DNA from 2 places in the Halomonas halophila genome. Region 1 is predicted to be linked to the other one. Evidence: predicted binding sites of a transcription regulator. Region 1 holds the regulator's gene; the other holds the start of a gene.
What was found. The regulator sigma-54, encoded in region 1, starts transcription at its own class of promoters, with help from an activator protein. The targets are predictions, from matches to a motif close to TGGCACNNNNNTTGCTNT.
Positions count from the first base shown of each region.

Region 2: a site for sigma-54 is predicted at 1,859-1,876, ahead of glnA (glutamate--ammonia ligase). Genes of this name have one in related genera too.

Region 1 is NZ_CP129121.1:2,373,878-2,381,615, forward strand. It holds gene mlaE (lipid asymmetry maintenance ABC transporter permease subunit MlaE) at 1-47, opposite strand, end outside; gene QWG60_RS11040 (ATP-binding cassette domain-containing protein) at 44-856, opposite strand; gene QWG60_RS11045 (KpsF/GutQ family sugar-phosphate isomerase) at 1,045-2,031, shown strand; gene QWG60_RS11050 (KdsC family phosphatase) at 2,046-2,603, shown strand; gene lptC (LPS export ABC transporter periplasmic protein LptC) at 2,608-3,192, shown strand; gene lptA (lipopolysaccharide transport periplasmic protein LptA) at 3,189-3,716, shown strand; gene lptB (LPS export ABC transporter ATP-binding protein) at 3,713-4,438, shown strand; gene QWG60_RS11070 (RNA polymerase factor sigma-54) at 4,595-5,995, shown strand; gene hpf (ribosome hibernation-promoting factor, HPF/YfiA family) at 6,108-6,419, shown strand; gene QWG60_RS11080 (PTS sugar transporter subunit IIA) at 6,423-6,908, shown strand; gene rapZ (RNase adapter RapZ) at 6,941-7,738, shown strand, end outside.
Region 2 is NZ_CP129121.1:215,440-223,177, reverse strand. It holds gene QWG60_RS00990 (ZIP family metal transporter) at 1-190, shown strand, start outside; gene glnA (glutamate--ammonia ligase) at 309-1,715, opposite strand; gene typA (translational GTPase TypA) at 2,222-4,048, shown strand; gene QWG60_RS00975 (hypothetical protein) at 4,228-4,545, shown strand; gene QWG60_RS00970 (sodium-dependent transporter) at 4,723-6,165, shown strand; gene QWG60_RS00965 (ABC transporter ATP-binding protein) at 6,215-6,985, shown strand; gene QWG60_RS00960 (ABC transporter ATP-binding protein) at 7,125-7,738, shown strand, end outside.

The sequences.
Region 1 (7,738 bases):
GCGACGCCGAAGCCCAGGCGTCCCAGACGTTGAATCATCGCCATCATCTCGCGCCTCCCGTCCCCAGCAGGTCCTCATGGAAATCCCTGGCGGGATAGTGGAACGGCACCGGGCCGTCCGGCTCGCCGTGAACGAACTGGCTGACCCTGGGGTCGCGATCCACGTCGAGGCTCTGTGGCGTGCCCTGGGCCATCACCTGGCCGTCGGCGATCACGTAGACGTAGTCGGCGATGGACAGGGTCTCCTTGATATCGTGGGACACCACCACCGCGGTCAGCCCCAGGGCATCGTTGAGCCGGCGAATCAGCTGCACCAGCACGCCCATGGAGATGGGGTCCTGGCCGACGAAGGGCTCGTCGTAGAGGATCAGGTCCGGGTCCAGGGCGATCGCCCGGGCCAGCGCCACGCGCCGCGCCATGCCGCCGGAAAGCTCCGACGGCATCAGCGTTCGGGCGCCGCGCAGGCCCACCGCCTGAAGTTTCATCAGCACCAGGTCGCGGACCATCGATTCGGGAAGGTCGGTGTGCACGCGCAGCGGAAAGGCCACGTTCTCGAACACGTCGAGATCGGAGAACAGCGCCCCGCTCTGGAACAGCATGCCCATGCGCCGACGCATCCGGAACAGCGCCTTGCGCGACAGGGCGTGCACGTCCTCGCCGCCGATCATCACCCGACCGGCGTCAGGGGCGAGCTGGCCGCCGATCAGCTTGAGCAGGGTGGTCTTGCCGGTGCCGCTGGGTCCCATGATCGCGGTGATCTTGCCGCGTGGCACCGCCATGTCGAGGCCGCGGAAGATCTCCGTCTCTCCGCGAGAGAAGCGCAGGCCCTCCACCTCGATGAGGGGAGAATCGGTCATCCAATGAATTCCCTGATAGATTATCGAACATCGTATCCTAACCATCGACCGGGGCGCCAGCGCCGTCATGTGCCGGCTTGCGCAGCACGGCCTCAGCGGGTTCAATGAGCGCCCTCTTGCGTGGCCCGCCGGCGCCGAATCGGCCGTCCGCCCTTGAGCCCAACCCCGCGACAGGCAACAATCCTCCCATGACAGACGACACCTCCTCCCTCACCGGCCTGCTGGCCAGCGCCGAACGCACCCTGCGGCTGGAGCAGCAGGCCATCGGCGCCCTCGTCGCGCGCCTGGACGGCGACTTCGAGCGCGCCTGCGAGCTGATCCTGGCCTGTCGCGGCCGCGTGGTGGTCACCGGCATGGGCAAGTCCGGCCACATCGGCAGCAAGATCGCCGCCACCCTGGCCAGTACCGGTACCCCGTCCTTCTTCGTGCATCCGGGCGAAGCCAGCCACGGCGACCTGGGCATGATCACGCCGGGCGACGTGGTGCTGGCGCTGTCGAATTCCGGCGAGACCGCCGAGGTCACCGCCCTGCTGCCGCTGCTCAAGCGCCTCGGCACCCCGCTGATCAGCATGACCGGGCGCCCCGGCTCGACCCTGGCTCGCCACGCCGAGGCCCACCTGGATGCCGGCGTCGAGCGCGAGGCCTGCCCGCTGGATCTGGCGCCCACCTCTTCGACCACCGCCGCCCTGGCACTGGGCGATGCCCTGGCCGTGGCGCTGCTCGAGAGCCGCGGCTTCACCGCCGAGGATTTCGCCCTCTCGCATCCCGGCGGCAGCCTCGGCAAGCGGCTGCTGCTCAAGGTCTCGGACCTGATGCATCAGGGCGCCCGCCTGCCGCAGGTCGCGCTGGGCAGCCCGCTGCGCGATGCGCTGCTGGAGATCACCCGCCAGGGCCTGGGCTTCACCTGCGTCATCGACCCCGAGGGCAGGCTGGCCGGGGTCTACACCGACGGCGACCTGCGCCGCACCCTGGATCAGTTCAGCGACCTGTCGTCGCTGACCGTGGATCAGGTGATGACGACCCCCGGCAAACGGACCTCGCCCGACACCCTGGCCGCCGAGGCCGTGCGGCTGATGGAGGACAACCGCATCACCGCCCTGGCCGTGGTCGACGATGACGGCCGCCCGGTGGGCGCGCTACACATGCATGACCTGCTGGCCAGCGGCGTCATCTGACCCAAGGAGATTCCATGCCCTTCGACGCCCCCCTGCTGAACCCGGACCTGGTCCAGCGCCTGCGACAGGTGCGCCTGCTGGCCCTGGACGTGGACGGCGTGTTGACCGACGGCCGCCTCTACTTCGATGCCGACGGCGACAGCCTCAAGGCCTTTCATACCCTCGACGGTCACGGCATCAAGCTGGTGCAGCGCGCCGGCATCCAGGTGGCGCTGATCACCGGCCGCGACTCGCCGATGGTCACTCGCCGCGCCAGCGCGCTCGGCATCCGGCATCTGCATCAGGGCATCGAGAAGAAGCTGCCGACGCTGCGCCAGCTGTGCCAAGACCTCGAACTCGACCTCTCCCAGGTCGCCTACTGCGGTGACGACCTGCCCGACCTGGCCCCGATCCATCGGGCCGGCGTCGGCATCAGCGTCCCCGGCGCGCCGAGCTACATCCGTCGGCACGCCGACTGGGTCACCGAACGCAAGGGCGGTCATGGCGCGGTTCGCGAGATCTGCGACACCCTGCTCCAGGCCCAGGACAGCCTGGACGCCGTGCTCGACACCTATCTGAACGGCCAGGACTGACGCCATGCGCCTCCCTCGTCCCGGCTTTCGCACCTGGCTGTTCCTGCTGCTGCTCGCCCTGGGCGGCGGCCTGGCGCTGCTCGACCAGCGCCCCGAGGCACCGCCGGGCCCCGCGCCCCAGGGCGAGACGGGAGAGCCCGACTACTACCTGGAGGACGCGCACCTGACGCGATTCGACGCCCAGGGCGCGCCTCACCAGCGCCTCACCACGCCGCGCCTGGAGCACACGCCCGTCGACGACGTCACCCGGCTGACCACGCCCCACGCCCAGCTTCGCGACAGCGAAGGCCGGCAATGGCTGGCCGACGCCGAGCGCGGACGCCTGGAAGACGGCCAGCGCCTGCTCACCCTCGAGGGGCAGGCGGTGCTGACCGCCCCCGAGGAACGCTGGCGGCTCGAGACCGAACGCCTGTACTACGACAGCATCGCCGGTCACGCCTGGAGCGACACGCCGGCACGACTGAGCCAGCCGCCGCAGTGGATGCGCGGCGAGCGCTTCGACGCCTGGCTCGATGACAACCGCGCCCGACTGACCGACAATGTGCGCGGCCACCACCCGCCGGCCCCCCAGGAGGACCCCGAGTCATGACGCGATCCCTCGCTTCACTGCTCAGCGCAGCGCTGCTCGCCAGCGCGCTGGCTGCCCCCGCCGCCCTGGCGCTGGAAGGCGACGCCAGCGCGCCCATCCAGGTCGAGGCCGACCGCCTGGACCTCGACGACCGCGCCGGCACCGCCGTCTATCAGGGCGACGTGCAGATCCAGCAGGGCAGCATGCAGCTGACCGGCGACCGCGTGGAGATCCAGCGCAACGAGGCCGGCCAGCTGACCACCGCCACCGCCACCGGCCAGCGCGCCTACCTGGAGCAGAAGCCCGCCCCCGATCAACCCCTGGTCCGCGCCTGGGGCCGCACCGTGGTCTACCACGTGGCCGAGCGGCGCATCGAGCTCGTCGACCAGGCCGAGCTGCACCAGGGCGGCGACACCTTCGACGGCGGCTACCTCGAATACTTCCTCGACCGCCGGGTGGTGCAGGCCCGCTCCGACGCCGAGGGCATCGGCGAGCGCCAGCGCGTGCGCATGACCCTGGAGCCGGAACAGCAGGACGGCCCATGAAGACCCTGAGTGCCCAGAACCTCGCCAAGAGCTACAAGCGCCGTCGCGTCGTTCACGACATCAGCCTGGAGATCCAGCAGGGCCGCATCGTCGGCCTGCTGGGCCCCAACGGCGCCGGCAAGACCACCTCCTTCTACATGATCGTCGGCCTGGTTCGGGCCGACGCCGGCCGCGTCGCCATCGACGACCGCGACCTCTCCGGCGCCGCCATGCACCAACGCGCCCAGGCCGGCATCGGCTACCTGCCCCAGGAAGCCTCGATCTTCCGCAAGCTGTCGGTGGCCGACAACATCATGGCCATTCTCGAGACCCGCCGCGACCTCGACCGTGCCGGCCGCAAGGCGCGCCTGGAGGCACTGCTGGAGGAGTTCCACATCACCCACATCCGCGACAACCTGGGCATGAGCCTGTCCGGCGGCGAGCGCCGGCGGGTCGAGATCGCCCGGGCGCTGGCCACCGAACCCGATTTCATCCTGCTCGACGAGCCCTTCGCCGGCGTCGACCCGATCTCGGTAGGCGACATCAAGGGCATCATCCGCCAGCTCAAGGCCCGCGAGATCGGCGTGCTGATCACCGACCACAACGTGCGCGAGACGCTGGACATCTGCGACGGCGCCTACATCGTCGGCGACGGCCAGATCATCGCCGAAGGCGACGCCGAGGCCATCCTCGCCAACCAGCGGGTACGCGACGTCTACCTGGGCCAGGACTTCCGACTCTGAGCCTATTGGCTTCGCAAGTCACTGATATATTGTCGCCATGCACAGACAGGCATGGCAATTGCCATTGGCATGCTAATTGCTGAGCAAAGGCTTGCACGGCGGGCACACCCACACTAGGGTGGAAGGCCTCTTTGCCGCAGGACCGGAACGCTTGCCATGGCCATGAAGGCATCCCTCCAACTGCGTGTCGGCACCCAGCTGACCATGACGCCCCAGCTGCAGCAGGCCATCGGCCTGCTGCAGCTCTCGACCCTTGATCTGCGCCAGGAGATCCAGCAGGCCCTGGAAGCCAATCCCATGCTGGAGCTGGAGGACGACTTCGGCGAGCAGGCCGCCGGGGAGACGCCGGACGACGACTGGTCCGACGAGATTCCGGAAGAACTCAGCGTCGACAGCGACTGGTCGGACACCTTCCAGGACGCCGGCGGCAGCGGCGAGGCTCCCGACTTCGAGCGCCAGGCCGCCGGCCAGAGCCTGCAGAGCCACCTCGTCTGGCAGCTGGCCATGAGCGAGCTCGACGAACGCGAGACCCGCATCGCCGAGAGCCTGATCGATGCCGTGACGCCGGACGGCTATCTGGATCAACCGCTCGACGAGCTGCGCGACGGCCTGCGCGCCCAGGGCCTCGACGGGCTCGCCACCCGCGAGGTCGAAGCGGTGCTGCTGCGCCTGCAGCAGTTCGAGCCCACCGGCGTGTTCGCCCGCGATCTGCGCGAGTGCCTGCTGCTGCAGCTGGCCACCCTGCCCGACGACACCCCGCTGCTGCCCCAGGCGCGCCGCCTGGTACGCCAGTTCCTCGAGGCCCTGGCCGGCAACGACCGGCGGCTGCTCAAGCGGCGCCTGGGGCTCGACGACGAGACCCTCGACGAGGTCATCGGCCTGATCCGCGGCCTCGACCCGCGCCCGGGCAGCGAATTCGCCAGCGGCGACAGCGACTACGTGATTCCCGACCTGATCGCCCGCTACACGCCCCAGGGCTGGCGCGTCGAGCTCAACCCCGAGGCGATGCCGCGGCTGCGCATCCAGCCCGACTACGCGGCGCTGATCAAGCGCGCCGACAAGAGCGACGACAACCAGTTCCTCAAGGACCACCTGCAGGAGGCGCGCTGGCTGATCAAGAGCCTGGCCAGCCGCAACGACACCCTGCTGCGCGTCGGCCACGAGGTGATGACCCGCCAGATCGAGTTCCTCGAGCACGGCGAAGAGGCCATGAAGCCGCTGATCCTGGCCGACATCGCCCAGACGGTGGAGATGCACGAGTCGACCATTTCTCGGGTCACGACCCAGAAGTTCATCCACACCCCCCGCGGCGTCTTCGAGCTCAAGTACTTCTTCTCGAGCCAGGTCGGCGACGGCGAGGATGCCCACTCCAGCACCGCGATCCGCGCCCGCATCCGCAAGCTGATCGAGGGCGAACCGCCGCGCAAGCCGCTGTCCGACAGCAAGCTGGTCACCCTGCTCGCCGAGGAGGGCATCGAGGTGGCCCGACGCACCGTCGCCAAGTATCGCGAAGCGATGCACATCCCCTCCTCCAGCCAGCGCAAGCGCCTCGGCTGAGGCCCTCCCGACGGGGGGTTCCAGAGTATGAAAACGCGTCTGGCACGGGGGGTTTGCAAGGCACCAAAAAGGGTTACAATCGAGTCACCACCCAAGGAGCAAGGAGCGTGTCATGCAAGTCAACCTCACCGGCCATCACGTGGAATTGACCGAGCCCCTGCGTGACTACGTGCAGGAGAAACTCTCCCGCCTGGAACGCCATTACGACAACATCACCACCGTTCAGGTGACGCTCTCCGTCGAGAAGGAACGCCAACAGGCCGCCTGCACGCTGCACGCCGCCGGTGCCGATCTGCACGCCGAAGCGATGGACGCCGACATGTACGCCGCCATCGACGCCCTTGCCGACAAGCTGGACCGCCAGCTCGTCAAGCACAAGGAAAAGACTCAGGCCCGCGCCCAGGGCGCCGCAAGCGTCCGCTGAGTCATGTCACTCGAAGCCATCCTGCCCCCCGAGCGCACCCTCTTCGGTGTGCCCGGGGGGAGCAAGAAACGTGTGCTGGAGTTCTTCAGCACCTTCATCGCCCAGAACATTCCCAGCCTCGACAGCCAGGAGGTCTTCAGCCGGCTGATCGGGCGGGAGCGCCTGGGCAGCACCGGCATCGGGCACGGGGTCGCCATCCCCCATTCCCGCAACCCTCACTGCAAGGCCCCTATCGCCGGCTTTCTCAAGCTCGACGAACCGGTCGACTTCGACGCCATCGACGGTGAACCCGTCGACCTGGTGTTCGTGCTGCTGGTCCCCGAGGAAGCCGACGACGCGCATCTCGCCCTGCTCGGCCAGGTCGCCGGCGTGATGAACGACGCCGCGACCCGCAGCGCCCTGCGTCGGGCCGGCAGCCAGCGCGAGCTGCACGACAGCCTCCTCGACGCCATCCGACGACAGGCACCGGCCGCCAGCGGACGCAGCTGAGGGCCGCCCCCGACCAGGAGACCCGATCCGTCATGCAGCTCGTCATCATCAGCGGACGCTCCGGCTCCGGCAAGTCGATCGCCCTGCAGGCCCTCGAGGACCTCGGCTACTACGCCATCGACAACCTCCCGGCGATGCTCCTCGGACCGCTGGTCGACGAGCTGCGCAGCGGCCAGTCCCTGCGCAGCGCCGTCGCGGTCAGCATCGACGCCCGCAACCTGCCCCATGCCCTGGAACGCTTCCCGACGCTGCTCGAGGACGTGCGTGCCCGCGACATCCAGTGCCAGGTGATCTACCTGACCACCGATGCACGCATCCTGCTGGAGCGCTACTCCGCGACCCGGCGCCGACACCCCCTGACCCGCGATACCGAGATGACGCTGGCCGAGGCGATCGATCGCGAGGAAGACGCCCTGTCGGAGATTCGCGACCTCGCCGATCTGCTGATCGATACCTCGCGGCTCTCGGTGCACGACCTGCGTGGTCGCATCACCGACCAGGTCGCCGGGCACGGCCGCGAAGGGCTGACGCTGACCCTCGAGTCGTTCGGCTTCAAGCGCGGCGTGCCTCTGGACGCCGATATCGTGTTCGACGCCCGCTGCCTGCCCAACCCCTACTGGGACCCGCGGCTGCGTGATGCCACCGGCCGCGACGACAGCGTGATCGCCTTCCTCGAGGGCTACCCGGTGGTCGACGAGATGGCCGACGACATCCTGGCCTGGATCGAACGCTGGCTGCCCCGCTACCGCGCCAGCCAGCGCAGCTACCTGACCGTGGCGATCGGCTGCACCGGCGGCCAGCACCGCTCCACCTACCTGGCCGAGCGACTG
Region 2 (7,738 bases), 1.4 Mb from region 1:
CGGGCTCTGGTGGCTGGGCGACTACCCCACCCCGGTGGCCGCGATCATGCTGTTCGCCGCCGGCGGCATCCTCTACTCGGTGTTTCAGGACCTGGCCCCCCAGGCCCGCCTCGAACGCCACTGGGGGCCGCCGCTGGGCGCAGTGCTCGGCTTCGCCATGGGCATCGTCGGTCACATGCTGATCCACTGATGGCCATGACGGGGTCAGCCCGCGGCATCGAGACACGCAAAAGAAAGACGCACAAAAAAGGCACGCCCTCGGGCGTGCCTTTCGCGTGCTGGAGCGCGGCGCCAGGCGCCGCGCGGCATCAGCAGCTGTAGTACATGTCGAACTCGACCGGATGCGTGGTCATGCGCAGGCGCTCGACGTCCTCTTCCTTGAGCTCGATGTAGGCATCGATCATCTCGTCGGTGAACACGCCACCTTCGGTCAGGAAGGCACGGTCCTCGGCCAGCGCCTCGAGGGCCTGGTCCAGGCTCTCGGCGACGGTCGGGATGGACTTGCCTTCTTCCGGCGGCAGGTCATAGAGGTTCTTGTCCATGGCGTCGCCGGGATGGATCTTGTTCTTGATGCCATCGATGCCGGCCATCAGCATCGCCGCGAAGCACAGGTAGGGGTTGGCGGTCGGGTCGGGGAAACGCGCCTCGACACGCTTGCCCTTCGGGCTGGCGGTGTACGGGATACGGATGGAAGCGGAGCGGTTGCGGGCGCTGTAGGCCAGCATGACCGGCGCTTCGAAGCCCGGCACCAGACGCTTGTAGGAGTTGGTGGACGCGTTGGTGAAGGCGTTCAGGGCACGCGCGTGCTTGATGATGCCGCCGATGTAGTACAGCGCCATTTCGGACAGGCCCGCGTACTCGTCGCCGGCGAACTGGTTCTGGCCGTCCTTCCAGAAGGACTGGTGGACGTGCATGCCGGAACCGTTGTCACCGACCAGCGGCTTGGGCATGAAGGTGGCGGTCTTGCCGTAGGCGTGGGCGACGTTGTGCACCACGTACTTCATTTCCTGAAGTTCGTCGGCCTTCTTCACCAGGGTGTTGAACTTGACGCCGATCTCGTTCTGGCCGGCGTTGGCGACCTCGTGGTGGTGCACCTCGACGGACTGGCCGATGGCCTCGAGGGTGTTGCACATGGCGCCACGGATGTCGTGGAAGCTGTCGACCGGCGGAACCGGGAAGTAGCCGCCCTTGACGCGCGGACGGTGCGCCAGGTTGCCGCCTTCGACCTGACGGTCGGTGGCCCAGGCGCCTTCCTCGGAGGTGATCTTGTACATGGCGCCTTCGATGTCGGCCTTCCAGTGCACCTCGTCGAAGATGAAGAACTCGGGCTCCGGACCGAAGAAGGCGGTATCGCCCAGACCGGTGGACTGCAGGTAAGCCTCGGCGCGCTTGGCGATGGAGCGCGGGTCACGCTCGTAGCCCTGCATGGTGGCCGGCTCGATGATGTCGCAGCGCAGGATCAGGGTGGCGTCTTCGGTGAAGGGGTCGAGGAAGCCGGTGCCGTCTTCCGGGCGCAGAATCATGTCGGACTCGTTGATGCCCTTCCAGCCGGAGATGGAGGAGCCATCGAACATCTGACCGTTCTCGAAGAACTCTTCGTCGACGTCACGGGCCGGAATGGTGACGTGCTGTTCCTTGCCTTTGGTGTCGGTGAAGCGCAGGTCGATCCACTTCACGTCATGCTCTTCGATCAGGGCGAGAGTCTTCTCGGACATGAGGTCCTCCAGGGTACAGTGGCTGGTGTTGGTATTCCGCTGAATCGGTCTGTCGTCGGTCGTGGGTGTGTCCAGTCGACGTTGTAGCATGGCGTCGGCGCGATGCCCACGCCGCCATGCACGACCATGGCATTGTCCGAAACAAAGCATACAGCGTGCCAAAATGACGACGCACGCCGACACCGATCTATAAACAGCTGAAGAGAAAGAAGAAAAAAATTGCTCCATGAGAGTGCAAAGCCGACCACCCCGTACCATGCCCGCTCATGACGCCTTCCAGGCCGTGCCGAACGCCCCAAAATGGAGCCTGGAAGGCCTCTTTGCACCAAACGCGTGCACACCTTCTTTTCTCGCGCACCAAACCGACGCTTCCGCCGTTCGGACGCCGTGCGACGCGCCCCATGGCGAAAAACACCTCGACGATCCGGATTCCGGCGGCTACAAGGCTGGTAGCGTCGAGGTCCTGACCCTATAATGCCACCCCAATTTCCCAGCAGGATCCCGTCGTGATCGAGAATCTTCGCAACATCGCCATCATCGCTCACGTCGACCACGGCAAGACCACCCTGGTCGACAAGCTCCTCCAGCAGTCCGGCACCCTGGACCGCAAGGCCGAAGGCCAGGAGCGCATCATGGACTCCAACGACCAGGAGAAGGAACGCGGCATCACCATCCTGGCCAAGAACACGGCGATCCGCTGGGATGATGGCAAGGGCCGCGACTACCACATCAACATCGTGGACACCCCTGGACACGCCGACTTCGGCGGCGAGGTCGAGCGCGTGATGTCCATGGTCGACTCCGTGCTGCTGATGGTCGACGCCGTCGACGGCCCGATGCCGCAGACCCGCTTCGTGACCCAGAAGGCCTTCGACCAGGGCCTCAAGCCGATCGTCGTGGTCAACAAGATCGACCGCCCGGGCGCCCGCCCGGACTGGGTCATCGACCAGATCTTCGACCTGTTCGACAACCTCGGCGCCTCCGACGAGCAGCTCGATTTCCCGATCATCTACTGCTCCGCGCTCAACGGCATCGCCGGCACCGAGCCGGAAGAGCTGAGCGATGACATGCGCCCGATGTTCGAGGCCATCGTCGACATCGTCGAGCCGCCCAAGGTCGAGCTGGAAGCGCCGTTCCAGATGCAGGTCTCCGCACTGGACTACAACAGCTACGTCGGCGTCATCGGCCTGGGCCGCATCACCCGCGGCAGCGTCAAGCCGAACCAGCAGGTCACCGTCGTTTCCAAGGAAGGCAACACCCGCCGCGGCAAGATCGGCCAGGTCATGACCCACCTCGGCCTCGAGCGCGTGCAGACCGAGGAAGCCACCGCCGGCGACATCATCTGCATCACCGGCATCGAGGATCTGGCGATCTCCGATACGCTGTGCGACCCGTCTGCCGTCGAGGCGCTGCCGGCGCTGACCGTCGACGAACCGACCGTGTCCATGACCTTCCAGGTCAACGACTCGCCGTTCGCCGGCAAGGACGGCAAGTTCGTCACCAGCCGCAACATCAAGGATCGCCTCGACCAGGAGCTGATCCACAACGTGGCGCTGCGCGTCGAGCAGGGCGACTCCCCCGAGAAGTTCATCGTCTCCGGCCGCGGCGAGCTGCACCTCTCGGTGCTGATCGAGAGCATGCGTCGTGAAGGCTTCGAGCTGGCCGTGGGCCGCCCCGAGGTCATCATCCGCGAGATCGACGGCCAGGAGCAGGAGCCCTACGAAGAAGTCATCATCGACTGCGAGGAGCAGCACCAGGGCGCCATCATGGAAGAGCTCGGCTACCGCAAGGGCGAGCTCAAGAACATGAACCCCGACGGCAAGGGCCGGGTGCGTCTCGACTTCATCATCCCGGCGCGCGGCCTGATCGGCTTCCGCGGTCAGTTCCTGACCCTGACCTCGGGCACCGGCATCCTGACCAGCCGCTTCGACCACTACGGCGACCTCAAGCCGGACGCCTCGGTCGAGCGTCGCAACGGCGTGCTGGTCTCCATGGTCTCCGGCAAGGCCCTGGCCTACGCGCTGTTCGCGCTGCAGGACCGCGGCAAGCTGATCATCGAGCACGGCACCGAGGTCTACGAGGGCATGCTGATCGGCATCAACAGCCGTGCCGAGGACATGGTCGTCAACCCGACCAAGGCCAAGAAGCTCGACAACATGCGCGCTTCCGGCAACGACGAGAACCTGGTGCTGACCCCGCCGATCCGCTTCACCCTGGAGCAGGCCATCGAGTTCCTCGACGACGACGAGCTGGTGGAGATCACCCCGAACCACATCCGCCTGCGCAAGAAGCTGCTGTCCGAGAACGAGCGCAAGCGCGCCAAGAAGAAGTAAGCGTCTTCGCCGCACCGCGCGTCTGAGCGCCGCGATTCGCTGCGCACAAGGAGCCCGCCATCATGGCGGGCTCCTTCGTTTCAGCGGCCGCCGTGCCAGCCCTTTCCCTCCATCGGTGGCCTCGCCCCCCGGCCGGGGACTATGCTGAGGCTCCAGCATTCGCCATGGAGGCCAGCCCGATGCACAAGCACGTCGAATGGGACGATCCCGGCAGCGCCAGCGTGCTGCGCTACTACCAGGACCATCCCCAGGATTACCCGGAGCCCCACGAGGGCAGCATCATCAGCGCCCACTTCCGCGGCTTCACGGTGCGGGTGCGGGTCGACGCCCACGTCGAGGACACCAGCATCGGCGAGGTGGTTGCGCTGATCGCCGACGACAACGGACGCCGCGAGCAGCACGTCGGCGACCTGGCGCTCGGCGACACCGTGCGCCTGCCCGATGCCCTGCGTGCGCTCGAGCCGCGTCACCCCGAGGCGGACGACGATCCCGACTGAGCCGGCGACCGGATTACCATCCGCCATCGCCAACGGCCCCTAAACGCTAGCCATCTGGTCAAGTACCCCGCGTCTGGCGCACAGTGACGACCATGGGGCGGCACCGCCCCACGCAGCCCCCATGGCCCGCTCGTGGCCGTGGGGCCCGAGTCACGAGGCCGCGAGCGCCGGGAACCGATGAGCACCAACAACGTCTGGACGCACAAGGGCACCTTCCTGCTCGCCGCCGTCGGTTCGGCGGTAGGGCTGGGCAACCTGTGGCGCTTTCCCTACCTGGCCGGCGAGAACGGGGGCGGGGCCTTCCTGCTGGTCTACGCCCTGACCATCTTCGCGGTCGGCATCCCGATCCTGATCGCCGAGACCATGCTCGGCCGCAACAGCCGACGCAGCCCGATCATGGGCATGCGCTTCCTGACCCGCACCCATCACACCTCCCGCGCCTGGGAATCCATCGGCTGGCTGGGCGCGGTCTCGGCCTTCGTGATTCTCAGCTTCTATTCGGTGATCGCCGGCTGGGCGATTCATTACACCGGGCTGATGCTCAGCGGTAGACTGATCGACGCCGATGCCGAGCGCGTGGCCGCGAGCTTCGATGTCCTGCTGGCCTCGCCGCCGCTGCTGGCGCTCTACCACAGCCTGTTCATCGGCGCCTCGGCGCTGATCGTCGGGCTCGGCGTCCATCGCGGCATCGAGAACGGCCTGCGCATCCTGATGCCGGCACTGTTCGTGATCCTGATGGTGGTGCTGGCCTACGCGGTGATGATCGGCGACATGGCCGCCGCCGCGGACTTTCTGTTCACTTTCCACCTGGCCGATCTGAGCCTGGAGGGCTGGCTGGAGGCCATGGGCCAGTCGTTCTTCACCCTGAGCCTCGGCATGGGGGCCATCATGGCCTACGGGGCCTACATGTCCGGCGACGCCTCCTTGACCGGCACCGCCTTCACCGTGGCCATCGTCGACACCGCCGTGGCGCTGGTCGCCGGCCTGGCGATCTTCGCCCTGGTCTTCGGCGCCGGGCTCGACCCGGCCGAGGGCCCGGGGCTGATGTTCGTCACCCTGCCGCTGGCCTTCGGCGAGATGCCCGGCGGCACGCTGCTCGGTGCCGTCTTCTTCCTGCTGGTGCTGGGCGCGGCGCTGAGCTCGGCGATCTCGCTGATCGAACCGGTGGCCGCCTACCTGGTCGAGCGCTTCGACCTCAGCCGCCCCCAGGCGGTGTCCGCCATGGTGGTGGCCAGCTGGGCGCTGGGCCTGCTCACGGTGTTCAGCTTCAACGCCTGGGCCAGCGACTCGCCCTTCCACGAGTTGTTCGGCCGCAGCCCCTTCGCGGTGCTGGAGCTGCTCACCAACATCTTCATGCCGCTCGGCGGCCTGCTGATCGCGCTGTTCGCCGGCTGGGTACTGACCCATGGCGAAGTGACCAAGGAGATGCGCACCGGCGCGAGCTGGTTCCGGGTCTGGCGCCTGCTGGTACGCTTCGTGGCGCCGGCCGCCGTGGCCTTCGTGTTCCTGCGCAGCATTCCCCAGGTACAGGGCTACTGGGTTCCGGCCATCGGCGCGGCGGTGATCGTCGGCGCCTTCGCCGCCGCACACAGCTTCCTGGTGGAGCGCCACGGCTCATGAGGCCCCTCGCTCCACCCCATAACAATGAACAATGCATAACGAGGGCACCATGTCCGCCATCATCGACGTCCAACACGTCAACAAGGCCTTCGGCGGCCTCCAGGTCATCAACGACTGCTCCCTTCAGGTCGAGGAAGGCTCGATCACCGGCCTGATCGGCCCCAACGGCGCCGGCAAGTCGACGCTGTTCAACATCATCGCCGGCGCCCTGCCGCTCGACTCGGGCCAGATCCTCTTCGACGGCGAGGACATCACCAACCGCCCCGCCGACGCCTTGTTCCACAAGGGCCTGCTACGCACCTTCCAGATCGCCCACGAGTTCTCGAACATGACGGCGCTGGAGAACCTGATGATGGTGCCGCCCGCCCAGGCCGGCGAGAACCTGTTCGCCTCCTGGTTCAAGCCGGGTCAGGTGCGACGCGAGGAAGCCGAGGTGAGGCGCCGGGCGCTGGAGGTGATCGACTTCGTCGGCCTGCACCACGTGCGCAACGAGCTGGCCGGCAACCTCTCCGGTGGCCAGAAGAAGCTGCTCGAGCTCGGCCGCACCATGATGACCGACGCCAAGGTCGTGCTGCTGGACGAGATCGCCGCCGGGGTCAACCGCACCCTGCTCGGCGACCTGGTCGGCAACATCGAGCGCCTCAACCGCGAGATGGGCTACACCTTCCTGGTCATCGAGCACGACATGGACATGATCGCGCGGCTCTGCGACCCGGTGATCGTGCTGGCCCAGGGCAGCGTGATGGTCGAGGGCAGCATCGAGGAGATCCAGAACAACCCCGAGGTCATCGAGGCCTACTTCGGTTCTCCGGCGGCCTAGGGGCACCGACGCTCCCGGGGCTCAAGGAGCGGGTCCGCGACACCAGGGCATTCCCCGTCACCCGAGGAATGCCCGTCGCAGCAACAACAACGACGGGCGGCCGGATCCCGCCCGATAACGACAACGCAGAGAACCAGCTATGCCACTACTCGACGCACGCGACGTGCACGGCGGCTACGGCGGCATGAACATCCTCAACGGGGTGGACATGGCCATCGAGGCGGACGAGATCGGCGTCATCGTCGGTCCCAACGGGGCCGGCAAGTCGACCATGCTCAAGGCCGTGTTCGGCCTGCTCCACGTCAGCCAGGGCGAGATCCTGCTGCGCGGCGAACCCATCCACAACCTGCCGCCCAACAAGCTCGTGCAGAAGGGCATGGGCTTCGTGCCCCAAGAATACAACGTCTTCCCCAGCCTCTCGGTGAAGGAAAACCTGGAGATGGGCGCCTACCTCAAGCCCGGTAACGTCAAGCGCATGCTGTCCCGGGTCTACGAGTTCTTTCCGCCGCTCAAGGACAAGCGCCACCAGCCCGCCGGCGAGCTCTCCGGCGGCCAGCGCCAGATGGTCGCCATGGGCCGCGCGCTGATGGCCGAGCCCGAGGTGCTGCTGCTCGACGAGCCCACCGCCGGGCTCTCGCCGCTGTACATGAACGAGATCTTCGAGCGGGTGAAGGAGGTCAACGCCGCCGGTGTCGGCATCCTGATGGTCGAACAGAACGCCAAGCAGGCGCTGGCCATCGCCGACAAGGGCTT